Regions from separate parts of the Peribacillus sp. NPDC076916 genome, predicted to be linked through region 4. Evidence: riboswitches for the same ligand, from Rfam matches in the RefSeq annotation. Region 4 holds a riboswitch; each other region holds the start of a gene.
The links. Region 4 has a riboswitch for S-adenosylmethionine ahead of ACQKFG_RS03195 (methionine biosynthesis PLP-dependent protein). Riboswitches for the same ligand answer to the same signal wherever they lie in the genome.
Positions count from the first base shown of each region.

Region 1: linked by a shared signal. The riboswitch ahead of mtnK (S-methyl-5-thioribose kinase) and the one ahead of ACQKFG_RS03195 (methionine biosynthesis PLP-dependent protein) in region 4 are both predicted to bind S-adenosylmethionine.
Region 2: linked by a shared signal. The riboswitch ahead of ACQKFG_RS13740 (5-methyltetrahydropteroyltriglutamate--homocysteine S-methyltransferase) and the one ahead of ACQKFG_RS03195 (methionine biosynthesis PLP-dependent protein) in region 4 are both predicted to bind S-adenosylmethionine.
Region 3: linked by a shared signal. The riboswitch ahead of mtnW (2,3-diketo-5-methylthiopentyl-1-phosphate enolase) and the one ahead of ACQKFG_RS03195 (methionine biosynthesis PLP-dependent protein) in region 4 are both predicted to bind S-adenosylmethionine.

Region 1 covers NZ_JBNNIU010000002.1:579,276-582,656, reverse strand. Annotated here, with positions in the region: gene ACQKFG_RS07820 (pyridoxal phosphate-dependent aminotransferase) at 1-95, opposite strand, end outside; gene ACQKFG_RS07815 (carbon-nitrogen family hydrolase) at 195-977, shown strand; SAM riboswitch class I at 1,049-1,202, shown strand; gene mtnK (S-methyl-5-thioribose kinase) at 1,281-2,483, shown strand; gene mtnA (S-methyl-5-thioribose-1-phosphate isomerase) at 2,498-3,381, shown strand, end outside.
Region 2 covers NZ_JBNNIU010000004.1:21,221-24,601, forward strand. Annotated here, with positions in the region: gene ACQKFG_RS13730 (glycerol-3-phosphate responsive antiterminator) at 188-730, opposite strand; gene ACQKFG_RS13735 (hypothetical protein) at 896-1,324, opposite strand; SAM riboswitch class I at 1,491-1,592, shown strand; gene ACQKFG_RS13740 (5-methyltetrahydropteroyltriglutamate--homocysteine S-methyltransferase) at 1,675-2,778, shown strand; gene ACQKFG_RS13745 (hypothetical protein) at 2,926-3,381, opposite strand, start outside.
Region 3 covers NZ_JBNNIU010000002.1:582,751-586,131, forward strand. Annotated here, with positions in the region: gene ACQKFG_RS07820 (pyridoxal phosphate-dependent aminotransferase) at 1-984, shown strand, start outside; SAM riboswitch class I at 1,118-1,268, shown strand; gene mtnW (2,3-diketo-5-methylthiopentyl-1-phosphate enolase) at 1,374-2,606, shown strand; gene ACQKFG_RS07830 (2-hydroxy-3-keto-5-methylthiopentenyl-1-phosphate phosphatase) at 2,612-3,271, shown strand; gene ACQKFG_RS07835 (methylthioribulose 1-phosphate dehydratase) at 3,268-3,381, shown strand, end outside.
Region 4 covers NZ_JBNNIU010000001.1:630,593-633,973, reverse strand. Annotated here, with positions in the region: gene metC (cystathionine beta-lyase) at 1-296, opposite strand, end outside; gene ACQKFG_RS03195 (methionine biosynthesis PLP-dependent protein) at 293-1,405, opposite strand; SAM riboswitch class I at 1,492-1,605, opposite strand; gene fumC (class II fumarate hydratase) at 1,930-3,312, shown strand.

The DNA of each region.
Region 1 (3,381 bases), on a different contig from region 4:
CCTTGCTCCGTGATTGCATTGACTTTTGCGACTAGTGAAGCAAAAAACTGCTTGGGCAGGTCCTGAAGCTGGCCGGATTTTTCGAATTGCACCATTTATACACCTTCTCTGAAATTTCTTGAAATTCTAGTCACAAATGATATATGTTTATCATAGTCTTGTAAAGCATTTTTTACATGTGGAGGTTTTAATCGATGAAATGGAAAATAGCTTGTATTCAAATGGATATAGCTTTTGGTCAACCGGATATCAATTTTCAGGTTGCAGAACAATGGTTGGAAAAAGCAGCACGGTCAGAACCCGATATCGTCATTTTACCGGAGCTTTGGACAACAGGATACGACTTGACCAGGTTAAATGAGATTGCTGATCACGAGGCAGAAAAAACGATTGAATTTTTAAAAACACAGGCACAAAAACACCAAATTCACATCATAGGCGGTTCCATCGCGAAAAAGACAAGCAAGGGAATCTATAACACGATGATCATCATTGATAAACATGGGAATCTCATTAAAGAATATGATAAGCTTCACTTATTTCAGTTAATGGATGAACATCATTTCCTGCAGCCAGGAGAAAAAGATGGTTTATTTACTCTTGATGAAAAAATATGTGCTGGATTCATTTGTTATGACATCCGTTTCCCTGAATGGCAGCGTGCCCATACCGTTCAAGGTGCCGAAGTTCTATTCGTAACGGCGGAATGGCCAAAGCCGAGACTCGATCACTGGAGAGCCTTATTGATTAGCCGTGCCATCGAGAACCAAGCCTATGTTGTAGCCGTTAATCGTTCAGGTTCGGATGTCAATAATACATTTGCTGGTCATTCCTTGATTATTGATCCATGGGGGAATCTCATTAGTGAAGCCGGAGAAGGAAACGAACTCTTGACAGGCACCTTGGATTTCAATAAAGTTACGGATGCCCGAAACAAAATACCTGTATTCGAAGATCGCCGCCCTGATTTTTATTAATTTACCCATTGACAAACTATTCAAAAGGTTGTTATTATTTTCCCGAAGATTAAAATTTCAGAAAACATTCACTCTTATCAAGAGCAGGCTGAGGGATAAAGGCCCTATGAAGCCCAGCAACCGACTGTAATACCATTGTGAAATGGGGCGGATTCACCGCCGGATTATAAAATCCACAGAGCACGGTGCTAATTCCACCAGAATTCATTTTCTGGAAGATAAGAGGTCCGAAGCCAAAACTTCTGCCTCTTTCTATATGAAAGAGGCTTTTTTATTCTTATTTTGAATCTGGAGGGAAAAAGAATGACTCAAAACCATTCAAATTTTAAGAGATTGACAAACGAAACAGCTATAAGCCTTGCAAAAAAACTTGGGTTGGTCAATGCGGATGCAAGTTTAAAGTGTAAAGAAATCGGCGATGGAAACTTAAATTATGTTTTTCATGTTACAGACACACACACAAATAAAGGAATAATCATCAAACAAGCGGTCCCTTATGCCAAGGTACTTGGTGAAAGCTGGCCGCTGACATTGAAAAGGGCTGCCATTGAAGCGAATGCACTGATTCATTTCAGAAGTTATTGCCCTGAATTCGTACCGCAAGTCTATTATTCGGATGAACAGCTTGCCATCACGGTCATGGAGGATTTATCTCACTTGAAAATCGTTAGAACAGGGTTGATCGATGGCGATTCATATCCATTGCTTTCACAGCATATTGGTGAGTTTGTTGCGAAGGCGGCATTTTATACATCCGATTATCATCTAGAACCATCTGCGAAAAAGGAAGTGGCCCGACATTTCACGAATCCAGAACTCTGCAAAATCACTGAGGTCTTTATTTTTACGGATCCATTTTTTGAGGAACTCCCAGGAGACTTCGAGGTGGAATTGACTGATGCCGCCAAAAATATCTGGAATGATCAAGAAGTGATACTTGAGGTCGCTAAGCTGAAACAAAGCTTTGAAACCGAGCAGGAAGCCTTACTTCATGGAGATTTACATACTGGAAGTATATTTGCAAGTGAAACTGAAACAAAGGTTATTGATCCGGAATTCGCTTTTTATGGACCTGTTGGTTTTGACCTTGGTCAATACACCGCCAACCTTCTCTTCCAGGCAGTCACACGCAATGGCGCTGGAAAGGAAGAGATCTTCACACACCTTCATGAATTTTGGAATGCCTTTGAAGAAACATATACCGACTTATGGGAAGGTCAAAATAAAAGCCCATTCCGCCGTGTGAAAGGTTATCTGCCTTACTTACTGACAAAATTCAAAAAAGATGCCTTCGGTTTTGCCGGCTGTGAACTGATTCGGCGAACCATCGGCCTTTCCCATGTTGCCGATTTAAACGTCATTGAAAATAAAGAGATAAGGATTGCTGCCAAAACGGCAACGTTGGAAATTGGTGCATTTTTAATTAAAAAACGGGATGAATTAGATGTTCCAACTGTCATTGAAGCGTTGAAGCAACGTACACTTCCATCTTATTCAACCATTTAAAAGGAGCCCTGCAAATGACTACACTAGCACCCTTACCCTATTCGGTACACTGGGATGATACCCATATTACATTATTAAATCAACAAGCCCTACCTTCCATAACTGAATTTATTGAACTTCATTCAGTTAATGATGTATATGACAGCATTTTGACATTAAAAGTTCGCGGTGCGCCAGCAATTGGACTGACGGCAGCATTTGGTGTTGCACTTGGTGCCAAACAGGAAACAACCGCTGAATTAGGGGATTTCAAGAGAAATGTAACGAGGCATATTGAAAAACTCGCCTCTTCAAGGCCAACTGCAGTAAACCTTTTTTGGGCGTTAAGGAGGATGGAGAACACCTTGCATGCTGCGCAAAGCATTTCAGCTGCAAAGGAAGCACTTGTATCGGAGGCTAAAGCCATCTTTGCTGAAGATGAAGAAATGTGCAGGAAAATCGGGGAACATGGTTTAACCTTATTCACTAGAGGAGATTCCATACTAACCCATTGCAATGCTGGGGGAATTGCCACAGCTCGGTATGGCACAGCCTTGGCTCCTTTCCACCTGGCTAAAGAAAGGGACTTTCCGTTAAAAGTATATGCATGTGAAACCAGGCCTGTCCTGCAAGGTGCGCGTTTGACGGCTTGGGAATTGATGCAAGCGGGGGTTGATGTCACCTTAATTTCAGATAATATGGCTGCACATACAATTCACCAGAAACGAATAAATGGAATTATCGTCGGGGCCGACAGGATTGCGGCTAATGGAGATACAGCCAATAAAATCGGGACATTGGGATTGGCCATATTAGCCAAGCACTTTGGCATCCCCTTTTATGTGGCCGCACCATCAAGCACATTCGACCTTTCCATCAAATCAGGCACATCCATCCCGATCGAAGAACGGAATGAAGC
Region 2 (3,381 bases), on a different contig from region 4:
AACAAATAAAAGGAGATCCACAGCAGAACTATCTTCATAAAATAAATTATGAATAGATCTGTTGTGAATCTCCTAGTCTCCGTCACATATATTAACTTGTACAGTAAAATATACTAGGTTATGAAAACGCTGTCAATATTTTGTAAAGAATTAATCTATTTTTCTGTGTTTTTTTTAATTTCCCCTATTAAACGATATCCCATAATTCAGTTTTGGAAGTGGTAATTGATGACGCTCCAGCATCAAGGGCGTTCAGGACTTCATCCGAAGTACGTATGAGGCCGCCTGCAAAAATCGGTGTCTGCAACCGTTCCTTCACTTCTTTTATCATCCATGGCATGGCGCCCGGCAATACTTCGATATAATCCGGCTTGGTTTTCTGCACCAGCTTATAACTTTTCTCAAGTGCATGTGAATCTATTAAAAAGATTCGTTGGATGGCAATGACCCCCTTTTGCTTCGCCTTCAATATAACGTTTGATTTAGTCGAAATCAGCCCATATGGATTATATTCCTGACAAATGAATTCTGTCGCGTACTCATCACTTCTTATGCCATGGATCAAATCGACATGGTATATCATTTTCTTATTATGCTGCTTTGCCATCATACTTACGTTTTTCAATTGTGATATATGCAAATCAAGAAACACACCTATTTCATAGGAACTTTCTAAAAATCTTTCGAAATCCTTCATGCTTGCTGAAGCAGGCAAAATCTTCTGATCCATCATTATCCTCCTCATTCCCAGAAAAACTCAAAACTTCAAGTCATTTAGTATATTTTAAAGAGCTTGATTTATCAAACACATTTTTTTCATGACCCATATCACCATAACACTATCATACCTGGCACTCCCTTTATAGTTTTCGGCTAAGGATGTATGTAAACTCGATCATAAAGTAAGTTTTATTTTCAATGCACCTTCGACGAGTTCAAACGATTTAATTGTGCCAACGGGAATTTTCCTCACGATTTTCCAGGCGTTAACATTCATTTTGATCGTTCTTTTTTCAAATTCAAAAAATGGCGGTCTGTTAAATATCCTTTGGTTGATGAATTTCCTGTCAATTGGTTCCATTTCCACTAATTCAAATAAAATCGTTCTTTTTTCCACAGATACCGGTTTTAATGTAATCCGGAAAGCTACGTTTTTCTTAAACATCATTTTTTTCACTTCCGTCGTTCCGGAAAGCACGATATGTTTTGGCGTAATTTCGATTTTAATATCCTGACCATATGATTTACTTCTTATGATTTTCTCTATCATGGCTTCAGTTAAAGTTATCGTTATGCCATTTTTGAATGGACTGAATGTATTCATCCTTGCATTCCCCTCCTGCCGCTCATATGAATCTTCGGTTATAGCATATGCCGGGTTCCCTGATGTAGTAACACAGAACAATAATCGGTATATTCAAAATCTTGCACCTTCAACCCTTGACCTTTATAAAAACTACCTGTATAGTCATAATTAATTTAATAGACAACTCTTATCCAGAGAGGTGGAGGGACTGGCCCTTTGATACCTCAGCAACAGACTGATCATGTACTGTGCTAATTCCAGAAGTGTAAAAACTTGAAGATAAGAAGAGTATATAGCTTGGTTGCCAACACCTCTTCTTATTTTTAAGAAGAGGTGTTTTATTTTTAAAAGGAAAGAAGGAATGCAACATGTCCATCACATTAACGAAAGCACCATTCAGGGCCGATCACGTCGGAAGTTTATTAAGACCAGAACGTTTACATATTGCCAGAAAGCAATTTAAGGAAGGTACCATTTCAGCAGAGCGGCTTGGTGAAGTTGAAACCGAAGAAATCAATCGGATTGTCGAAAAACAAATTGAAGTTGGATTGGAGGCCGTGACGGACGGTGAGTTCAGACGAACATGGTGGCACTTTGACTTCCTCGAACATTTAAATGGAATCGAGGGATATGTGACTGAAAAAGGGCTCACGTTCGATGGTGTGGAAACAGAGAGATATAACGTTCGCAATACCGGGAAGGTTTCATTCAACCCTGAACATCCTTTCATTGGTGACTTCATTGAATTGAACAAAATCGTGAACGGACGCGCCATTGCCAAGCAAACCATTCCCAGTCCGAATCAATTATTTGCTGTAGGCATTCATAATGAAGACATCTACCCTGATATTGAAGACTATGCAAATGATATCATTAAAGCATATCAGCATGCTTTGAAAGCCTTTTATGATGCAGGTGTGCGTTATCTTCAATTGGATGATGTATATATTGCCAGACTTTCAGCTCCGGATTTCCAGTTCAAAGATGGAAAATATACGAGGGAACAGTTAATCGATCTTGCACTTCGCGTAATTAATGGCGCATTGGAAGGCAAACCAGAAGACCTTGTCGTCACTACACACCTATGTCGTGGGAACTACCAGTCGACTTGGGCGTTTGAAGGAAGCTATGCCCGTATCGCCCCAACTTTATTGGCAAAAGAAACAGTGGATGGGTTTTTCTTGGAATATGATGATCAACGCTCAGGGGATTTCAAGCCATTAGAATACATTCAAAATGGCGGTGCACGGGTCGTACTGGGTGTCGTTACTTCAAAAAATGGAGAAATCGAAGACAAGGAAGCTGTTAAGGCACGCATTGAAGAAGCCTCGCACTTCGTTCCTCTCGAACAATTATGCTTAAGTCCGCAATGCGGGTTCGCCTCCACCCATCACGGCAACAAGCTGACCGAAGAACAACAATGGGAAAAGCTGAAATTCGTCGTTGATGTAGCAAAAGAAGTTTGGAAATGATTTTTTTGCGGAGACTTTAATCCGTTCGAACAACCTAATCGGCATCAATATAAGCGTGCCGATTAGGTTTATAATAAAAGCGTAAAAGACATTCATCCCTAAATCCGAGAACAAACAAAAAAGAACGGCCACCAGCACGTCCCTTTTTTACTTGCAGCTTTCATCATCATCCATTTTCTTCACAAATATATCATCCGTCACCCTATCTTCCAGCTTGTTCCTCAAGGCCAATTCCGCGGCCTTCCCATCACTAGGCGACCCGTCCGAGAAATACATCGGAAACAACGAGAAGAACATAACATAGAAAGAAAAATAGATGAATTGATACCAGATCACCGAGCTGTCCAGGATATCCTGATACACTAAGCTATAGATGATCAGCATGCTGACTAAATTAAAGATAGCCCCTCCTAAATAGATCAGCGTATTCGTCAATCGATTATCATGTTTCAATCCCTTGAACTCGCAAGTCCCATTCCAAAAATAATATTTCCTCACCTCCATGTTCCGAAAGGCAAACAGTTTATTGCCACAACCGATCAAGATTTTCTTTTCTGATCCCCCAAAGATCGTGACAAAAAAAATATGCCCGCTCAAATGTAT
Region 3 (3,381 bases), on a different contig from region 4:
AATCATAAATATTCGCCATTCCGGGGACATCAATATTTAAAAGATGCTGCCGCCGTCTTTTATGAACGAGAATACGGTGTCAAGCTGGATCCGAATAGTGAAGTGGCGATTCTCTTCGGGGGGAAGGCAGGTCTTGTCGAACTGCCGCAGTGTTTATTGAATCCAGGTGATACGATCCTTGTTCCAGATCCCGGCTATCCCGATTATCTTTCCGGAGTTGTTTTAGCCCGGGCAAAGACCGAACTCATGCCTCTGACAGAAGAAAATGATTTTCTTCCGAAATATGATGACATACATAAAGAAGTACTTGATAAAGCCAAAATGATGTTCTTGAACTATCCGAATAATCCCACAGGTGCTTCTGCAACTGATAGTTTCTTTGATGAAACCGTCACCCTCGCAAAAGAGCATTCCATTTGTGTGGTCCACGATTTCGCTTATGGCGCGATCGGATTCGAAGGAAAAAAACCGATAAGCTTTCTCCAATCGGAGGGAGCGAAGGATGTTGGAATAGAAATATACACACTATCGAAAACATACAATATGGCAGGATGGAGAGTCGGCTTCGCAGTGGGGAATAAGAGTGTAATAGAAGCTCTTGAACTATTACAAGACCATCTTTATGTGAGTCTTTTCCCGGCGATACAAGAAGCTGCGGCAAGTGCTTTGCTTGATTCGCAGAGCTGTGTAGAGAAGTTAGTGCAGATGTACGAAAGACGAAGGGATGTTTTCATTGAGGGATTGAGGGCAATCGGCTGGGATGTCAAAGCGCCTGCGGCATCGTTTTTTGCCTGGCTCAAGGTACCTAATGGTTTTACGTCAGAGAGTTTTGCAGACTATTTATTAACGCATGCCCACGTAGCTGTTGCCGCAGGGAATGGATTCGGTGAAATTGGCGAAGGTTACGTCAGGGTAGGGCTGCTGACCTCGGAAGAACGACTTGAAGAGGCTGTGGAACGAATACGTAAATTAAACTTATTTTAACGATCGATTGAGATATCCGATTTATTCACCGTTAAAATAGTTAAAACTTATTGACAAAGTAGGGATTACCTGTCAGAATACAAAATAAATTCTTAATCTTTCGATACTTGAATGCAATTTATATATCAGCGTTTTCTTATTTTGAGCAGGTGGAGGGACTAGCCCTATGAAGCCCAGCAACCGACCGTAATTCCATTGTAAAATGGGGCGGAATTCTTCGCCGGATTTCTGAAATCCACAAGGCACGGTGCTAATTCTTGCAGCCAATGGCTGGGAGATAAGAAGATGGCTTTTTAAAGCCTCTTCTTTATGAAGGGGCTTTTGCCATTTTGAGACCATTTCAGGTTAATGACATCGAGAGTTTACTAACGTGTTATAGGAGTGATCAGATGAGCGAGATAGTCGCTACTTATTTAATTCATGACTTCACTGGAAATCATGAGAAAAAAGCAGAGAGCATTGCCCTAGGTTTGACTGTCGGGACATGGACGGACCTGCCACATTTAGTCCAGAAACAACTGGAAAAACATAAGGGGCGCGTTGTATCGGTGACACCACTTTCTGAAGAAGAGAGGGCAAACAGCTACTTTAATCGTAAAGTATACCGTTCGCTTATTAAAATTGCCTATCCGGCAGGGAATTTTTCCATTGATTTACCTGCAATCCTCACGACTGTCTTCGGCAAACTTTCATTGGACGGAGAAATAAAACTCATCGATCTGGATTTTGTCGGTGATATTCAAAAAGCTTTTCCCGGACCGCAATTTGGCATTGGAGGCATAAGGGAGAAGATTGGCGTATTTAACCGGCCCCTGGTAATGAGCATCTTTAAAGGTGTATTAGGAAGAGACCTGACATTCCATAACGAGCAACTGAGACAACAAGCATTAGGGGGCGTCGACCTAGTTAAAGATGATGAGATCCTCTTCGACCAGGAACTGACTCCATTTTTCGATAGAATAAAAACGGGAAAAAGAATATTGAATGAAGTCCATGAAACCACTGGCCACCGTACTTTATATGCTGTCAATCTATCAGGGAAAACATTTGAATTACTGGATAAGGCAGAGCAGGCGGCTGAAGCAGGGGCAGATGCCTTATTGTTCAACGTTCATACATATGGTTTGGATGTATTGCAGGCCTTGAGTGAACATGATCGTATCAAGTTGCCGATCATGGCGCACCCCGCCTTTAGCGGGGCATTGGCAGCTTCATCATTTTATGGGATCGGCTATCCATTATTACTTGGTAAATTAGTAAGGTTATCAGGTGCGGATTTATCCTTGTTCCCATCCCCTTATGGAAATGTCGCACTTGAAAAAAAGGAGACCTTGGCGATTGCTGAAGCTCTGACAAAAGATGAACTTTCATGGAAAAAAGCCTTCCCTGTTCCTTCTGCAGGCATTCATCCGGGCATGGTTCCGGACCTGATCAAGGATTTTGGCCTCGATAGCGTGATTAATGCAGGAGGGGGAGTTCACGGGCACCCTGACGGAGCAGAAGGCGGGGCCAAGGCTTTCCGTTCTGCTGTGGAAGCCGTACTAGCAGGAAAGGACCTATCTGAAGCGGCTGCTGAGGAAGAAACACTAAAAAAAGCTCTTGTGTTATGGGGAGGCCTATAAGAATAATGAAACCGATCATCTTTTGTGACTTTGACGGAACGATCACCAACACGGATAATATCATTTCCATCATGAAAAAATTTGCTCCTCCGGAATGGGAAACGTTGAAAGACGGTATCCTCCAGCAAAAAATCAGTATATCTTCAGGAGTTGGGGAGATGTTTTCACTGCTTGATAGTGGCATGAAGGATGACATCATCCAATATGTAAGAAAGACGGCCGGCATTCGTCCAGGGTTTTATGAATTCGTTGAGTATACGAAACAAGCCAACATCCCTTTATATATAGTAAGCGGGGGCATGGATTTTTTCATTGCACCGCTTTTAAATGATATCTTGCCAACAGAGTCCGTTTATTGCAACCAAGCATTTTTTGATAAGGAAAAGATTTATATTGAGTGGCCGCATGATTGTGATGATCAATGTAATAATGATTGCGGTTGCTGCAAGCCATCCATTATGCGGGAAATAGCGGGGGCGGAAGATTTTAAATTCGTTATTGGAGACTCAGTAACGGATTTTGAAGCGGCCAAACAGGCCGATTTTGTCATAGCCCGTGACATACTGCTTGAAAAATGCGAAAGGGAAGGAATTCCACATCAAGGGTTTGAAACATTTTTTGATGTAATTGACATTTTAAAGCGGCAGGAGGCGGTTAAAGCGTGAACAATCATTCTAAAGAATGGCGGGAGTTGGCAGATATTAAAGCTGAACTGGCCAAAAGGGATTGGTTTATGGGAACGAGCGGGAACCTGTCCATCCGCGAGCCCAAAAGC
Region 4 (3,381 bases):
GAAATGACGATATGATCCCCGGCAGACAATAGCAGGAAGGCTGTTGAAATGGCAGCCATACCTGATGAAAAAGCAAAGCCGTGAGTGCCTTCCTCAAGTTCGGCAATGATGTCTTCAAGTGCTTCGCGAGTCGGGTTCCCGCTTCTGCTGTAATCATATTTGCCAAATTGATCGATATCGGATTGATGGAAAGTCGATGCATGCTGAATGGGGACGCTCACACCGCCCGTTGCCGGATCGAATTTATGCTGATTATGAAGTAATTTCGTTTCAAAGCTAAAATCATGACCTGTCATCGTAGCGCCTCCCTTTTTACATGTGCGAATGCTTGCTGCAAGTCCTGAATCAAATCATCGCTATCCTCGATGCCAACGGAGAAGCGGAGCAGGCGATTACAAACTCCATTTGCCGTTCTGACTTCAAGCGGTATATCGGCATGCGTTTGTGTGGCAGGATAGGTGATAAAGCTTTCAACCCCTCCAAGGCTTTCTGCAAAGGAAATTAATGAGAGCGATTGTAAAAAGGGGTTGACCGCCGATTCATCAATGATACGGAATGAAATCATGCCGCCTTTGCCGGGATACAATACGTCCGTGACACAATCATGTTCCGACAAGTAATCTACAAGTATTTTGGCATTCTTTTCATGACGCTCCATCCGCAATGCCAAGGTTTTCATTCCACGCATCAACAGCCAAGAATCAAAGGGGCTCAAGACAGCTCCGGTACCATTATGATGGAAGGCTAATGCATCACATAATTCAGCGCCGCTAGCAACGATCAGTCCGGCGAGCACATCATTATGACCACCGAGATACTTGGTTGCACTGTGAATCACGATATCCGCTCCAAGCAGGATGGGTTGTTGGATAAGAGGCGTGTAAAAAGTATTATCAACGATTAATAATAAATTATATTGTTTGGCCAATGCGGCAACAGCGCTAATGTCCGTTTGCTGCATAAGAGGGTTAGTGGGAGTTTCGATGAAGATGGCTTTCGTGTGAGGAGTGATGGCTTTTTCTATATCCTCCAAACAACAAGTGTTTACATAGTCACACTGCAATCCCCATTTTTTAAAACCTTGTTCTAACAGACGATATGTACCACCATAAAGATCTTCGCTGACAATCCAGGCATCACCTGATTTAAAAAGGGCAAGGATAGTGGAAATGGCGGCCATTCCTGAACTGCAGGCATAACCTTGGTCGCCTTTTTCCAGATCGGCGATGGAACGCTCCAATAATTGGCGTGTAGGATTACCTGTCCTTGTGTAGTCGAATCCCGTCGATTGGCCAATTCCTTCATGGCGAAAAGCTGTTGAAAAGTATACTGGCGGATTGACTGTTCCTGTCGCCGTTTCGCTGCGGTTTCCTAATTGAGCAAGATATGTTTCAGTTTTGTACATGGTTTTCACTGCTCCTTTGAGTTATATAAAATAAAAAAAAGTCTTCTTTAAGAAGAAGACTTTGATTAAGTAAGGACGAGTCATTCTTCTTATCTTCCAAGTTCACAAACTTGTGGAATTAGCACCTTTTCATTGGTTTGAAACAAATGAAGGTTGCTGAGGTGTCATCGGGCCATTCCCTCTACCTCTCTCGATAAGAGTTTAGATTATTCAATTTCTTTTGAATTTACTATATATACAAAATACTGTCAAGGACATTTTGGGATGGATAATGCTTGGATGTTCATGACCAGGTTAATTGGTGCCTAGTGCCTCAACACTTTATGTATCTATAAAAAAAATATCCGAATCTTCATATAAACACGAAGGGGCATGGGATTTTCGGAAAAAGTGAAAGGTCAGCGGATATTTTTGCTTTAAAATAATAAAGTTTGTACAATGTATGGAGAGAAAGAATAATTCGACATTATTCATTTCATATGCAAAAAGTCTCAATGAATAGTGCAAACATAGGAGGAGAACACATGGAATACAGAATCGAACGAGATACGATGGGTGAAGTGAAAGTTCCTGCTGATAAATATTGGGGAGCACAAACCGAGAGAAGCCGTAACAATTTCAAAATCGGTAACGAAAAAATGCCGATTGAATTAGTTCGTGCATTTGCATACGTTAAACAAGCTGCGGCAAAGGTGAACTATGATCTTGGTGATCTTTCGGAAGTTAAAAAGAATGCCATCGTCAAGATTTGCGGCGAAATCCTTGAAGGAACGCTAGATGAGCATTTCCCGCTTGTAGTTTGGCAAACGGGAAGTGGTACGCAAAGTAATATGAACGTGAATGAAGTGGTCGCTAACAAAGGAAATGAATGGTTAAAAGAAAATGGTGAATCGGAAACCCTTCATCCGAATGATGATGTTAACAAGGCACAGAGCTCCAATGATACTTTCCCGACAGCCATGCATATTGCTGCCTTTATGGAAGTCGCTGAAAAATTGGTTCCTGCCATTAAAGCTCTTCGTGATACATTCGATACAAAAGAAAAAGAATTTTGGGATGTCGTGAAAATTGGCCGGACACATCTTCAAGATGCTACACCATTAACATTGGGACAAGAGATTTCCGGTTGGAAAGCGATGCTCGACAAAGATCTAGCGATGATTGAGGAAAGCAGCCAAAAATTATTGAACCTTGCACTAGGAGGAACGGCTGTAGGAACCGGAATCAATACAAAAGAAGAATTCCCGGGACTTTCCGCCAAACAAATTGCAGCTGATACTGGATATCCTTTTGTCACATCTGATAATAAGTTCCATGCATTGACAAGCCATAACGAAATCGTCTACGCACACGGTGCTTTAAAAGCATTGGCAGCGGATTTAATGAAAATTGCGAACGATGTCAGATGGCTGGCAAGTGGGCCAAGAAGCGGAATCGGCGAAATAGCCATTCCGGAAAACGAGCCAGGCAGCTCCATCATGCCAGGTAAAGTCAATCCAACACAAAGTGAAGCGCTTACCATGATTGCAACTCAAATCGTGGGTAACGATGCTACAATTGGCTTTGCAGCAAGCCAAGGTAATTTTGAATTGAATGTATTCAAGCCTGTCATCATCTATAACTTCCTGCAAACGGTAAAATTATTGACGGAAGGCATTCATTCATTCAACGATAATTGTGCGGTGGGCATCACTGCAAATGAGGAGAAAATCAAAGAAAATGTAGAACGCTCCCTTATGTTGGTAACAGCATTGAACCCGCATATCGGTTATGAAAAAGCAGCCAAAATCGCCAAAACTGCATTCAAGGACAACTCAACATTGAAAGAAGCTGCGTTGAAATTGGAGTTCCTGACGGAAGATGAATTCAAAGCATGGGTCGATCCTGCTAACATGGTTAATAAATAATTGAATGGAAGTGCCCTCCCTTGGTATTAGGGAGGGTGTTTCCATGGGTTAAAATAATGGAATGAACAA